DNA from 3 places in the Streptomyces sp. NPDC037126 genome. Region 3 is predicted to be linked to each of the others. Evidence: riboswitches for the same ligand, from Rfam matches in the RefSeq annotation. Region 3 holds a riboswitch; each other region holds the start of a gene.
The links. A riboswitch is a leader RNA that binds a small molecule or an ion and turns the genes downstream of it on or off. The one in region 3 is predicted to bind cobalamin.
Positions count from the first base shown of each region.

Region 1: another riboswitch for cobalamin. It lies ahead of ACZ7FF_RS04670 (cobalamin biosynthesis protein); the one in region 3 lies ahead of ACZ7FF_RS24380 (ribonucleoside-diphosphate reductase subunit alpha).
Region 2: another riboswitch for cobalamin. It lies ahead of metE (5-methyltetrahydropteroyltriglutamate--homocysteine S-methyltransferase); the one in region 3 lies ahead of ACZ7FF_RS24380 (ribonucleoside-diphosphate reductase subunit alpha).

Region 1 is NZ_JBVJTD010000001.1:1,016,001-1,020,421, forward strand. It holds gene cobN (cobaltochelatase subunit CobN) at 1-246, opposite strand, end outside; gene ACZ7FF_RS04665 (cobyric acid synthase) at 243-1,751, opposite strand; gene ACZ7FF_RS04670 (cobalamin biosynthesis protein) at 1,748-2,686, opposite strand; cobalamin riboswitch at 2,785-2,926, opposite strand; gene ACZ7FF_RS04675 (hypothetical protein) at 3,072-3,299, opposite strand; gene ACZ7FF_RS04680 (inorganic phosphate transporter) at 3,336-4,421, opposite strand, start outside.
Region 2 is NZ_JBVJTD010000002.1:167,476-171,896, forward strand. It holds gene aceB (malate synthase A) at 1-1,437, shown strand, start outside; gene ACZ7FF_RS05790 (3-hydroxybutyryl-CoA dehydrogenase) at 1,434-2,303, shown strand; cobalamin riboswitch at 2,480-2,702, shown strand; gene metE (5-methyltetrahydropteroyltriglutamate--homocysteine S-methyltransferase) at 2,874-4,421, shown strand, end outside.
Region 3 is NZ_JBVJTD010000011.1:187,154-191,574, forward strand. It holds gene ACZ7FF_RS24380 (ribonucleoside-diphosphate reductase subunit alpha) at 1-1,447, opposite strand, end outside; cobalamin riboswitch at 1,573-1,698, opposite strand; gene ACZ7FF_RS24385 (GNAT family N-acetyltransferase) at 1,703-2,257, opposite strand; gene mctP (monocarboxylate uptake permease MctP) at 2,330-3,958, opposite strand; gene ACZ7FF_RS24395 (DUF3311 domain-containing protein) at 3,955-4,218, opposite strand; gene ACZ7FF_RS24400 (GntR family transcriptional regulator) at 4,342-4,421, opposite strand, start outside.

The DNA.
Region 1 (4,421 bases), on a different contig from region 3:
CGGCACGGTCTCGCCGCCCAGCAGCACCGCCGGGATCCCGGACGCCCGCAGCGCGGCCAGCCCGTCCTCCCAGGCGCGCTTGCCACCCAGCAGCCGTACGACGGCGAGGTCCGCCCCGTCGAGCAGCTCCGGCAGCTCCTGCGCGACGTCGACCCGGTTGGGGTTGCCGATGCGGTAGTCCGCGCCGGAGGCCCGGGCCGCCAGCAGATCCGTGTCGGCGGTCGACAACAACAACACTGTGCTCATGCGGGCGCTCCCGGTGGAATGAAAGGCAGTCCTTGCGGCGCGCCCGACTCGATGAGCCGCCACAGCGCGTCCGTGTCCGCGTGCTGTTCGATCAGGTCGCCGAGCCGGTCGAGCTGCTCCTCGCGCAGCGCGGCGAAGGAGGTGTCCGGCGCCGGCACGAAGCGGCGGCCCGCGGCGGCGGCCACCTCGCGCAGGAAGGCCCGCCGGAAGCCGTCCGACTCCAGCGAACCGTGCCAGTGGGTGCCCCAGGTCTGGCCGGCCCGGCATCCGTCGAGGAAGGTGTCCCCGCCCTCGACCGTGGCCACCCCGTGGTGGATCTCGTAGCCCTCGACCCGCTCGCCCAGGGCCTCGCCGACGGGCCGGGCGAGGGTCTTCTCACGGGCGAACCGCACCCGCACGGGCAGCACGCCGAGCCCGGGGACGGCGCCGGCGCGCGACTCGACCTCGTCCTCGATGTGCTCGCCGAGGATCTGGAAGCCGCCGCAGACGCCGAGGACCGGGCGCCCCTCGGCGGCCCTGCGCACGAGGGCGTCCGCGAGCCCGCGCTCCCTCAGCCACTGCAGCGCCCGGACCGTGCCCCGGGTCCCCGGAACGACGACCAGGTCCGCGTCGGCCAGCTCCTCCGGCCGGTCCACGAAGCGCACCACGACGCCCGGTTCGGCGGCCAGCGCGTCGACGTCGGTGAAGTTGGACATCAGCGGGATCGCGCACACGGCGACCCGCAGCACGTCCTCGCCGAGCGGGGGAGCGACCGTGGACTCCCGGACGGTGCCGCGCAGCGACACCCGCAGCCCGTCCTCCTCGTCGATGCCGAGCCCGTGCCGGAACGGCAGTACGCCGTACGCCGGGCGCCCGGTGAGGCCCTTCAGCATCTCCAACCCGGGCTCCAGCAGGGAGACGTCACCCCGGAACTTGTTCACCAGGAACCCGGCGACCAGCTCCTGGTCCTCGGGCGAGAGCAGGGCGACCGTGCCGAAGAAGGACGCGAAGACGCCCCCGCGGTCGATGTCCCCGACCACGAGGACGGGCAACCGCGCGCCCCGCGCGATCCCCATGTTCACGATGTCGGTCCGGCGCAGGTTGATCTCCGCCGGGCTGCCCGCCCCCTCACAGATCACCGCGTCATACGTGCCCCGCAACTCGGCCAGGCAGTCCAGGACCGTGCCCAGCAGCCGCTGCTGGCGCCCCCCGTGGTAGCCGCGCGCGCTCAGCTCGCCCACGGGTCTGCCCAGCAGCACCACCTGGCTGCTCTGTTCACCGCCGGGCTTGAGCAGCACCGGGTTCATCTGCGCGGTCGGCTCGATCCGGCACGCCTGGGCCTGCATGGCCTGGGCCCGCCCGATCTCCGCCCCCTCGCGGGTCACGAAGGAGTTGAGGGACATGTTCTGCGCCTTGAACGGCGCGACCTTCACACCCTGGCGCACCAGCCACCGGCAGATCCCGGCCGTCACGACGCTCTTGCCGGCGTCGGAGGTGGTGCCGGCGACGAGGAGACCACCGCTCACTTCGCACGTCCCTTCACGAGTCGGCGCGCGGCGACCGTGGCGCCGAGCGCGAGCAGGCCGACGCGGCGGGAGAGCCGTACGGCCCGGTCGATGTCGGTGACCCGGACGGCCCGTCCGCCGCCCAGCACGGGGCGGTGTTCGACACGGCCGCCGTAGGAGAGGGTCCCGCCGAGGCGTACGCCGAGGGCGCCCGCGAAGGAGGCCTCGACGGGCCCGGCGTTGGGGCTCGGGTGCTTCGCCGCGTCGGCCCGCCACGCCCGTACGGCGCCGCGCGGGTCGGGTCCGGCCAGCGCGGCGAGTACGGCGGTCAGCCGGGCCCCCGGCCAGCCGGCGACGTCGTCGAGGCGGGCCGAGGCCCAGCCGTAGCGGCGGTGGCGCGGGGACCTGTGACCGACCATCGCGTCGAGGGTGTTGACCGCGCGGAACCCGAGCAGCCCGGGCACCCCGGCCACGGCGCCCCACACCAGGGCGCCCACGACGGCGTCGGAGGTGTTCTCGGCGACGGACTCGACCACGGCCCGGGCGATGCCGTCGGCGTCCAGGGCCTGGGGATCCCGGCCGCACAGGTGGGGCAGTCGGGCCCGGGCCGCCTCGACGTCCCCCGCCTCCAGGGCGCGCCCGACGGCGCGCGCCTCCCGGGCGAGGGAGGTGCCGCCGACGACGGCCCAGGTGGCGGCGGCGGTCAGCGCGACGCCGGCGAGGGGGGAGGGGCGTACGGCGCGCGCGGCGACCGTGCCGAGGGCTACGGCGCCGCCGGCGCACACGACGGTGTGCAGCGCGCCCCAGCCGCGGTGGTCGTGCCACAGCGCGCCTTCCACGGCGGCGGCCGCCCGTCCGAACACGGCGACCGGATGCCCGCGGCGGGGGTCGCCGAGGAGCAGGTCACCGAGAAGGCCGGCGGCGGCGCCGTACGCGTAAATGCGATCGGCACCCATCGGCTCAGCCGGCCGTGGGCGCGGAAGCGGTCCTGGTACTGGTCCTCGGGCAGCCGAGCATCGCGATACGTGTCCTCACTCAGGGTGTCCGCGCCCTGGTACGGCGAGATCCGGCGGCGAGAGTTCCTGGCTCCCGGGGGTTCTTCCCCGGTGACAGTGGCGGGACCGCGCCGGATTCGCACCGGCTTCCTCTTCTGCCGCCGTAGATGGCCTGGGCAGTCCACCACGCACCCGGAACGGCCGTCAACTTGCCGTTGACCTGCGAGGGGAGAGTGTGCCGATCCCCACACCGCGGTGCCTGCGGGTACGAAAGAGGCTCCCCGCCACACCAGGTGGAGGGGAGCCTCTCGGGACTGCTCGGTCGTGCCTCGGGCCTGATGCCCGGTCAGGCCTTGACCACGATCAGGTAGAAGCCGTACGCCACCGCCGCCGCGCAGGCCGCGAAGCAGACGTAGGCGCCGGTGACGGCGAGGGCCGCGGAGTCGCCCTGGGACGAGGCGCGTTCGCGCCGGGCCAGGCCCCTGATGCCGAGGGTGAACAGGGCCACCAGGCCCACGGTGGCCACGAGGCTGACGCCGAAGACGGAGCCGATGGCCGCCCAGTCGATCTTCATGGGGATGCTTCCTTAGTAACCGGAGGAGTGACCGGGTCAGACGGTGGCGGCCGGGGGAGCGGCCGGGGCGGCGGTGGCCGGTTCGGCGGCCGGGGAGGGGATCGTGGCCGTCAGGCCCTCGGCGACCGTGCCCACGGGGGGCGGGGTCACCGCGGCGATGGCGGTGGTCACCACGCCGGCCGGCTCCGCGGTCCCGTCGACGGCGTTGACGTTCGTGTGGTCGATGACCTCGCGGCGGGAGAGCTTCCAGATGGTGGCGCTCGCGGCGACCAGGAAGACGGCGACGACGGCGGTGCCCCAGCCGCCCAGGCCGGTGACGGTCTCGGCGCCCGCGCCGACCAGGGCGGCGGCCGGCAGGGTGAGCACCCAGGCGACGGCCATGCGGGTCGCGGTGGACCAGCGGACCACACCGCCCTTGCGGCCCAGGCCCGCGCCCATCACCGAGCCGGAGACGACATGGGTGGTGGAGAGGGAGAAGCCGAGGTGGGAGGAGGCCAGGATGGCGGTCGCGGCGCTGGTCTGGGCGGCGAAGCCCTGGCGCGGCTCCAGGTCGGTCAGGCCCTTGCCCATGGTGCGGATGATGCGCCAGCCGCCGATGTAGGTGCCGAGCGCGATGGCCAGGCCCGCGGAGAGGATCACCCAGGTGGGAGGGTTGGAACCGGGGGCGATGGCGCCGCCCGTGATCAGCGCGAGGGTGATGACGCCCATCGTCTTCTGCGCGTCGTTGGTGCCGTGCGCGAGGGAGACCAGGCCGGCGGAGGCGATCTGGCCGGCGCGGTAGCCCTTGCGGGTGGCCTCGCCCTCGTCCTTGCCGCCGACACCGTAGGAGAACCGGGTGGCCAGCATCGAGGCGATGCCCGCCACCACCGGCGCGGCGACCGCCGGGAGCAGCACCTTGGTGACCAGCACGTCACCATGGACGGCGCCGAGGCCCGCGGAGGCGACGGTGGCGCCGATCAGACCGCCCATCAGGGCGTGGGAGGAGCTGGAGGGCAGCCCCACCAGCCAGGTCACCAGGTTCCAGAGGATCGCGCCGACGAGCGCGGCGAAGATGACCTCGGGACGGATGCCGGTCTCGTCGACGAGACCTTTGGAGATCGTGTTCGCGACCTCCACGGAGAG
Region 2 (4,421 bases), on a different contig from region 3:
CAGGCGTTGCGGTTGGCGTCGGGCTCCCCGCTCGACTTCCCGATGGTCACCTCAGCCGTCCGGGCCGACCCGGCCTGGCGTGTGGCGCCGCCCGCACCGGGCCTGACCGACCGGCGCGTCGAGATCACCGGGCCGCCCGAGCGCCGTATGACCGTCAACGCGCTGAACTCCGGCGCAAGGGTGTGGATGGCCGACTTCGAGGACGCCACCGCCCCGCTCTGGGACAACGTCGTCGGCGGACAGCTCAACCTGCTCGACGCCATCGAGCGGCGCATCGACTTCACCACCGGCGAGGGCAGGGAGTACCGGCTCGGCGAGCGGCTCGCCACCATCGTCGTACGGCCGCGCGGCTGGCACCTCGACGAGGAGCACCTGGAGCACGACGGGCGCCCGGTGCCCGCCGCCCTGGTGGACTTCGGCCTGTACTTCTTCCACTGCGCCCAGCGCCAGATCGACGCCGGGTACGGCCCGTACTTCTACCTCCCGAAGCTGGAGAACCGCTACGAGGCCCGGCTCTGGAACGACGTCTTCCTCCTCGCCCAGGAGCTGCTCGGCATCCCGCGGGGCACCGTCCGCGCGACGGTCCTCATCGAGACGATCACCGCCGCGTTCGAGATGGAGGAGATCCTCCACGAGCTGCGCGAGCACAGCTCCGGTCTCAACGCGGGCCGCTGGGACTACCTGTTCAGCCTGATCAAGACGTTCGGGCACCGCACCGACTTCCTGCTGCCGGACCGCGCGAAGGTCACGATGACGGCCCCGTTCATGCGGGCCTACACGGAGCTGCTCGTGCGCACCTGCCACCGGCGCGGTGCCCACGCGATCGGCGGTATGGCCGCACAGGTGCCGGGCGGGGACCCGGCCGCGAACGAGGCCGCGCTCGCCAAGGTGCGGCTGGACAAGGAACGGGAGGCCGAGGACGGCTTCGACGGCTCCTGGGTGGCCCACCCCGGGCTCGTGCCCGTCTGTCGTGAGGTGTTCGACGGCGTCCTCGGCGAGCGGCCGCACCAGCTCGACCGCACCCGGGACGACGTGGAGGTCACCGCCGCCGACCTGCTGTCGGTGCGCCGGATCAGCGGGCCGCCCACGGAGGACGGCGTCCGCACCAACATCGCCGTGGCGCTGCGCTACTTCGCGGCCTGGCTGTGCGGGCAGGGCGCCGTCGCCCTCCACGGGCTCATGGAGGACGCGGCCACTGCCGAGATCGCCCGTGTGCAGGTCTGGCAGTGGCTGCGGCACCGGGTGATCGAGCGGGAGACGGTCCGGGAGGCACTGGACGACGAGATCGCCGCGCTGGGCGCCGAGTACCCGTGGGCACCGGTCGACGACGTCCGTGCGCTCTTCGAACGGACCGTGCTCTCGGGCGAGTTGCCGCTGTTCTTCACCCCGGACGCGTACACGCGGCACCTCGTGCGGCGGGCGGAGGCCGGAGCGTGAGCGGGGACGTCCGACGGGTCGGTGTGGTCGGCGGCGGCCAGATGGGCGCCGGCATCGCCGAGGTCTGCGCACGGGCCGGCCTCGACACCATGGTGTGCGAGGTGGACGCGGTCGCGGCCCGCGCCGCACGGAAGCGCGTGGCCGCATCGCTCGAACGCGCCGTGCGGCGCGGCAAACTGGAGGAGACCGCCGCCGCGGACGCGCTCGCCCGCATGGTCTTCACCGGCAGCCTCGACGACCTCGCCGACCGGCAGCTCGTCGTCGAGGCGGTCGTGGAGAACGCGGAGGCCAAGACCGGGATCTTCGCCGCCCTCGACAAGATCGTCGAGGACCCGGCGGCCGTTCTCGCGACCAACACCTCCTCCCTGCCGATCATGCGTCTGGGCATGGCGACCGGCCGCGCCGACCGGGTCGTGGGCCTGCACTTCTTCAACCCCGTGCCGGTGCTGCCCCTGGTCGAGGTGGTGACCTCCCTGCACACGTCACCGGAGACGGTCGCCGCGGCGGTGGACTTCGCGGCCGGCGCGCTCGGCAAGACGGTGGTCCACTCGCGGGACCGGTCGGGCTTCGTCATCAACGCGCTGCTCATCCCGTACCTCCTGGCGGCGGTCCGGATGGCCGAGTCCGGCTTCGCGACGGCGGCGGACATCGACACGGGCATGGAACTGGGCTGCGCGCACCCCATGGGCCCGCTGAGGCTCGCGGACCTGATCGGCCTGGACACCGTCGCGTCGATCGCCGAGTCGCTCTACGCCGAGTTCCGCGAACCCCTCTACGCCCCTCCACCACTGCTCCAGCGCATGGTGGAGGCGGGGCTCCTCGGCCGGAAGTCGGGCCGCGGGTTCCACATCCACGACCAGGACTGAGGGCCTGGTACGACGCGGGCCGAGGGGGCCCGCAACGCCGGGGTGAGGGTCCCGGCGGGGGCATCACAGGGGCAGGGCGGGAAGCGCGTGCGGCGCTTCCCGCCCTGTGGCATGCCCGTCCCGCCGCACCGTCCGGATGGTGGACGTCCGCCTCCCCCCGGGCACGGCGAACCCGTAGGGTGGCCGGAGCAGCTGGTTCGCCCCGTCAGCCAGGCGGGATGCGTCGCAAGAGGGAACCCGGTGGGAATCCGGGACTGCCCCGCAGCGGTGAGCGGGAACGACCGCCGTCATACGCACTGAGCCCGACGAAAAGGGCCTGGGAAGCGACGGCCAGTAGGTGTCTCGTACGACAGAGACGTGCCCGCGAGTCCGAAGACCTGCCAACTGCCCGCGTACGGACCGTTCCGTGCGCGGACATCCCGGTGACCTCGAGGGCGGGTCGGCGAACACACCAGGCGGACGACCGCGCAGACCGCGCGCGCGGGGTCGGGTTCCGCCCGGTTCGTCATCCCTTCGCGCTCTCGTCCCGTCCCCGGGACCTCAGGGATTCATCTCGCGAAGGAGATCTCCGTGACCAGCGAGTCCGCAGCCGCGGCAGCACGCGCCACCGTGTACGGCTACCCCCGCCAGGGCCAGGGCCGGGAACTGAAGAAGGCGATCGAGGGCTACTGGAAGGGCCGCGTCACCGCCGGCGCCCTCCGCGCCACCGCCGCCGAACTCCGCCGCGGGAACTGGCGGCAGCTGGCCGAGGCCGGCATCGACGAGGTGCCGACCGGCGACTTCTCGTACTACGACCACCTCCTGGACACGACCGTGATGGTCGGCGCGATCCCCGCCCGCCACCGGGACGCCGTCACCGCCGACGCCCTGGACGGCTACTTCGCCATGGCCCGCGGCACCCAGGAGGTGGCGCCGCTGGAGATGACCAAGTGGTTCGACACCAACTACCACTATCTCGTACCCGAGTTGGGGCCTGACACGGTGTTCGCCGCCCACTCCGCCAAGCAGGTCGGTGAGCTGACCGAGGCCCTGGCGCTCGGTCTCACCGCCCGGCCCGTGCTCGTGGGTCCCGTCACCTACCTGCTGCTGGCCAAACCGGCTCCCGGCGTCGCCACGGACTTCGACCCCCTCACCCTGCTGGACCGGCTGCTGCCGGTGTACGCCGAGGTACTCGCCGACCTCCGGGCCGCCGGCGCCGAATGGGTGCAGCTCGACGAGCCGGCCCTGGTCCAGGACCGCACCCCCGCCGAGCTGAACACCGCCGCCCGCGCCTACCGCGACCTCGGCGCCCTGACCGACCGTCCGAAGCTCCTGGTGGCCTCCTACTTCGACCGCCTCGGCGACGCCCTGCCGGTGCTCGCCAAGGCCCCGGTCGACGGGCTCGCGCTCGACTTCACCGAGGCCGCCGCGGCCAATCTGGACGCGCTCGCGGCCGTCGGCGGCCTGCCCGGCAAGCGCCTGGTCGCGGGTGTCGTCAACGGCCGCAACATCTGGGTCAACGACCTCGGCGGGTCCCTGTCCACGCTCGGCACGCTGCTGGGCCTGGCCGGCCGGGTCGACGTCTCCGCCTCCTGCTCCCTCCTCCACGTGCCGCTGGACGCCGCGGCCGAGCGGGACATCGAGCCGCAGATCCTGCGCTGGCTCGCCTTCGCCAAGCAGAAGACGCGGGAGATCGTCACCCTCGCCCGGGGCCTCGCCCAGGGCACCGACACGATCGCCGCCGAACTCTCGGCGAACCGGGCCGACCTCGCCTCCCGGGCGGGTTCCCCGATCACCCACGACCCGGCCGTCCGAGCCCGCACCGGCGCGGTCACCGAGGCCGACGCCCGGCGCTCCCAGCCGTACTCCGAGCGCACCGCCGCCCAGCGCACCCGGCTCGGCCTGCCCCTGCTGCCCACCACCACCATCGGCTCGTTCCCGCAGACCGGCGAACTGCGCACCGCCCGCGCCGACCTGCGGTCCGGCCGGATCGACACGGCCGGGTACGAGGAGCGGGTCAGGGCGGAGATCCAGGAGGTGGTCTCCTTCCAGGAGAAGGCCGGCCTCGACGTCCTGGTCCACGGCGAGGCCGAACGCAACGACATGGTCCAGTACTTCGCGGAGCAGCTGACCGGCTAC
Region 3 (4,421 bases):
GGTCCAGGAAGGTGACGGCCGTGCGGACCGTCTCGTCCAGCCGCTCCCAGTCGATGTCCCCGCCGCTCACGAACGCGCCGAGGTTGACCGAGCCGAGGTTGCAGACCGCCGTCTCGCCGTCGTCCGTGACCTCCAGGATCTCCGTGCAGAGGTTGGAGGAGTGGACGACGTGGCCCGGCTCGGCCGTCTGGTTGGCGGTGCGGTTGGCGGCGTCCTTGAAGGTCATCCAGCCGTTGCCGGTCTGCGCGAGGGTGCGCATCATGCGGCCGTACAGCTCGCGCGCCGGGATGGTCTTCTTCGCGAGGCCCTGGCGTTCCGCCTCGCGGTAGGCGGCGTCGAACTCCACGCCCCACAGGTCGACGAGACCGGGCACGTCCGACGGGGAGAACAGCGACCACTGCCCGTCGGCGTTGACCCGGCGCATGAACTCGTCCGGGACCCAGTGCGCGAGGTTCAGGTTGTGGGTGCGGCGGGCGTCCTCACCGGTGTTGTCCCGCAGCTCCAGGAACTCCTCGATGTCGGAGTGCCAGGTCTCCAGGTACACCGCGGCCGCGCCCTTGCGCCGGCCGCCCTGGTTCACGGCGGCCACCGAGGCGTCCAGGGTCTTCAGGAACGGCACGATGCCGTTGGAGTGCCCGTTGGTGCCCCGGATCAGCGAACCGCGGCTGCGGATGCGGGAGTACGACAGACCGATGCCGCCGGCGTGCTTCGACAGGCGGGCGACCTGGTGGTAGCGGTCGTAGATGGAGTCCAGCTCGTCCAGCGGGGAGTCCAGCAGGTAGCAGGACGACATCTGGGGGTGCCGGGTGCCGGCGTTGAAGAGCGTCGGGGAGGAGGGCAGGTAGTCCAGGCGGCTCATGAGCCCGTAGAGCGCGGCGACCTCGTCGACGGAGCGGGCGGTGTCGTCCTCGGCCAGGCCGGCGGCGACCCGCAGCATGAAGTGCTGGGGCGTCTCGACGACCTTGCGGGTGATCGGGTGCCGCAGCAGATAGCGGCTGTGCAGGGTGCGCAGCCCGAAGTAGCCGAAGCGGTCGTCGGCGAGCGGGTCGATCAGGTGGTCCAGCCGGCCGGCGTGCAGCCGGACGAACTCGGCGGTCCGGTCGGCGATCAGGCCTTCCCGGTGGCCGACGGCCACGGACTCGGTGAACGTCGTCACGCCCTGCGAGGCGGCCTCGGCACGGATGGAGACGGTCAGCAGCCGGGCGGCCAGCCGCGAGTAGGCGGGGTCCTCGGAGATGAGACCCGCGGCGGCCTCCGTGGCCAGCTCGCGCAGCTCCGACTCGTCCGCGTGGGCCGACCGGCCGCGCAGCGCGGCGGCGGCGACCCGGCCGGGGTCGGTGTCGGGGAGGTCGGCGGTCAGCTCGGTCAGGGTCCGCAGCAGCGCGGCACCGGGACCGTCGTTCTCCAGACCTGTGGCTGAAGCCGGTTCGGCTGGCGCGATGGTCACGTGGGGCTCTCCCTCGCTCGGCACGGGGGCCTGGCGGAGGGCAGCGGGCAGTCACGAGCGCACACGGCGTCGCGTCCACCGACCCATTCCACGAGGCCCGGACGTCTCAGGGCACCCGGACCGGACGGCCGGGCGCGCTGCCGGCAGGTCCTCGGACTGACACGGGCGTGCGCAATGCACGCAAGTACACCGTTGCGGGACAGTTCCGGATTCGCACCGGATTCCCCTGCGGCGACAGCGAGCATGAGCATACATCTAGTGCCGGGCTGTCGTGTCACCCCCAGATGTTGTGTCGAGGTGGTTTCGGAGTGTCAGCTCGTAGGTGAGAAGGGTGATGTCGTCCAGGTGCGGCACGGGATTCCAGTCCCGCTCCGGCGTGCGAACGAAGCCGAGGCGTTCGTAGAGCCGGTGGGCGCTGTGCATGGAGCGCTGGCTCGACAGCACGACGGAGGTGCAGCCCTCCGTGCCGCGGGCACGGTCGAGGCAGGCCCTGACGAGGGCCTCGCCGACGCCCTGCCCGCGCACGCCGCGCGCGACGGCCAGCGCCCGGATCTCGGCCTCCCCGGGACCCGCGATGTCGGCGACGGGGCCGCCGTCGGGGACGAAGGTGACGCCGCCGAGCAGCTCGCCGTCGCGCACCGCCACGAGCACCTCGGCGGCGGCGGCCCGCTTCGCGACGTCCCTCAGCACGGGCAGGTACGCGTCGTCCTCGCCGTAGTCGAGGAGGCCGTCGTCGAGGTAGGCCCGGGCGGTGAGTTCACCGAGGGCGGCGTGCTCGTCGGGGGTGCTCTGCCGGATCACGATGTCCATGGCACCGAGTCTGGTGCACGGACACGGCGACGGGCCGCCGGATTTCCCGGCGGCCCGTCGTGCGGCGGTCGCTCAGTGACCGGTGCCCGCGGTCGCCGGGGGCAGCTCCACCTGGACACCGGCGTCGCCGGCGTCCGCGGTGTAGTCGTCCGCGGTGGTCTCGTCGACGCCCTCAGGGGCCTTCACGGCCTTCAGGACGAAGGTGAGGACCACGGTCACCACCACGTTGAGCACGAAGGCCGTGAGGCCGATGTAGCCGATCTCGCCGATGCCCGGGATCTCCTTCGCGGAACCCCCGAAGTGCTTCTGGGTCGGCGAGGCGACGCCGTACGCGGCGACCGTTCCGTAGACCATGCCGACCGCCCAGCCGGCGAGCAGGGCCCAGCGGTGGAACCAGCGGGTGAACAGGCCGCCGACCAGCGCCGGGAAGGTCTGCAGGATCCAGATGCCGCCCAGCAGCTGGAAGTTGATGGCGACCGTCTTGTCCATGGTGAGGACGAAGGCCAGCGCGCCCACCTTCACCAGCAGCGAGACGAGCTTGGAGACCTGGGCCTCCTGCTTCGGCGTGGCGTCCGGCTTGATGAAGTCCTTGTAGATGTTGCGGGTGAACAGGTTCGCGGCCGCGATCGACATGATGGCCGCGGGGACCAGGGCGCCGATGCCGATGGCGGCGAAGGCCACGCCCGCGAACCAGTCCGGGAACATGTCCTCGAACAGCTGCGGGATGGCCAGCTGGCCGTTGGTGACCTTCACCCCGGCCGCGATCGCCATGAAGCCCAGCAGGGCCAGCAGGCCGAGCATGAGGGAGTACAGCGGCAGGATCGTGGTGTTGCGCCGGATCACCTCACGGCTCTTGGAGGAGAGCGTCGCGGTGATCGAGTGCGGGTACATGAACAGGGCGAGCGCCGAGCCGAGGGCCAGGGTGGCGTACGTCCACTGGCCCGCCTCCGGGGGCGCGAGCGCGCCGCGCGTCTTGCCGGTGGCCGGGTTGACCTGGCTGAGCGCGTGGCCCGCCTTGGCGAAGACGTCGTCGAAGCCGCCCAGCTTGATCGGGATGTAGATGATCGCCACCGCGATGACGATGTAGATCAGCGCGTCCTTCACGAACGCGATCAGCGCGGGGGCCCGCAGACCGGAGGAGTACGTGTAGGCCGCCAGCACGCCGAAGGCGATCAGCAGGGGCAGGTCCTTCACGAACCAGTTGGCGTTGTCCCCGCCGCCGACGCCCATCACGTCCAGCACCGCCTGGATGCCGACGAGCTGCAGCGCGATGTACGGCATCGTCGCGAGGATGCCGGTCAGCGCCACCGCGAGCGACAGGCCCTTGGAGCCGAACCGGCCGCGCACGAAGTCGGAGGTGGTCACGTACCCGTGGCGGTGCGACACCGACCACAGGCGCGGCAGGAAGGTGAAGATCAGCGGGTACACCAGGATCGTGTACGGCACCGCGAAGAAGCCGGACGCGCCCGCCGCGTAGATCGCCGCGGGTACGGCGACGAAGGTGTACGCCGTGTACAGGTCGCCGCCGAGCAGGAACCAGGTGACCCAGGTGCCGAACGACCGCCCGCCCAGGCCCCATTCGTCCAGGGTGTGCTCGTTGTCGGCCCTGCGCCAGCGTGCGGCGAGGAAGCCCATGACCGTGACGGCCAGGAAGAAGAAGATGAAGACGCCGAGCGCGACGCCGTTGACGCCGTTCTTCACTTGGCGGCACCGCCCTTCGCGGCGGCGCGGGAGCGCTGGTCGCGCTGCCACAGCCTGTACGCGAGCACGGTGAGCACGGTGGACAGGGGCACCCAGGCCATCTGGTACCAGTAGAAGAACGGGATCCCGATGAACGCGGGGTCCGCCTTCGCGTACGAGCCGACCCAGAGCATCGCCACGAAGGGGGCGACGAGACACAGCCCGATGACCGCCCGCGCAGGCGTCACCAGAGGTGGTCTCACTTCAGGCGTTTCGGACATGCCACGGCTCCGTCCCCTCGCTGATCAACCTGTGTAACGCGCAGGCAATCTAGGTGACGGCGTCGTGGCAGTGGAAGACCTCGTTCACATCTCGGCATGTCGATTCGGCGAAGTGCGCGGATTTCAGTCGGCCGGCCGCTTCAGTCGCGCCACGAACTTGTAGCGGTCGCCCCGGTAGACGGACCGCACCCACTCCACCGGCT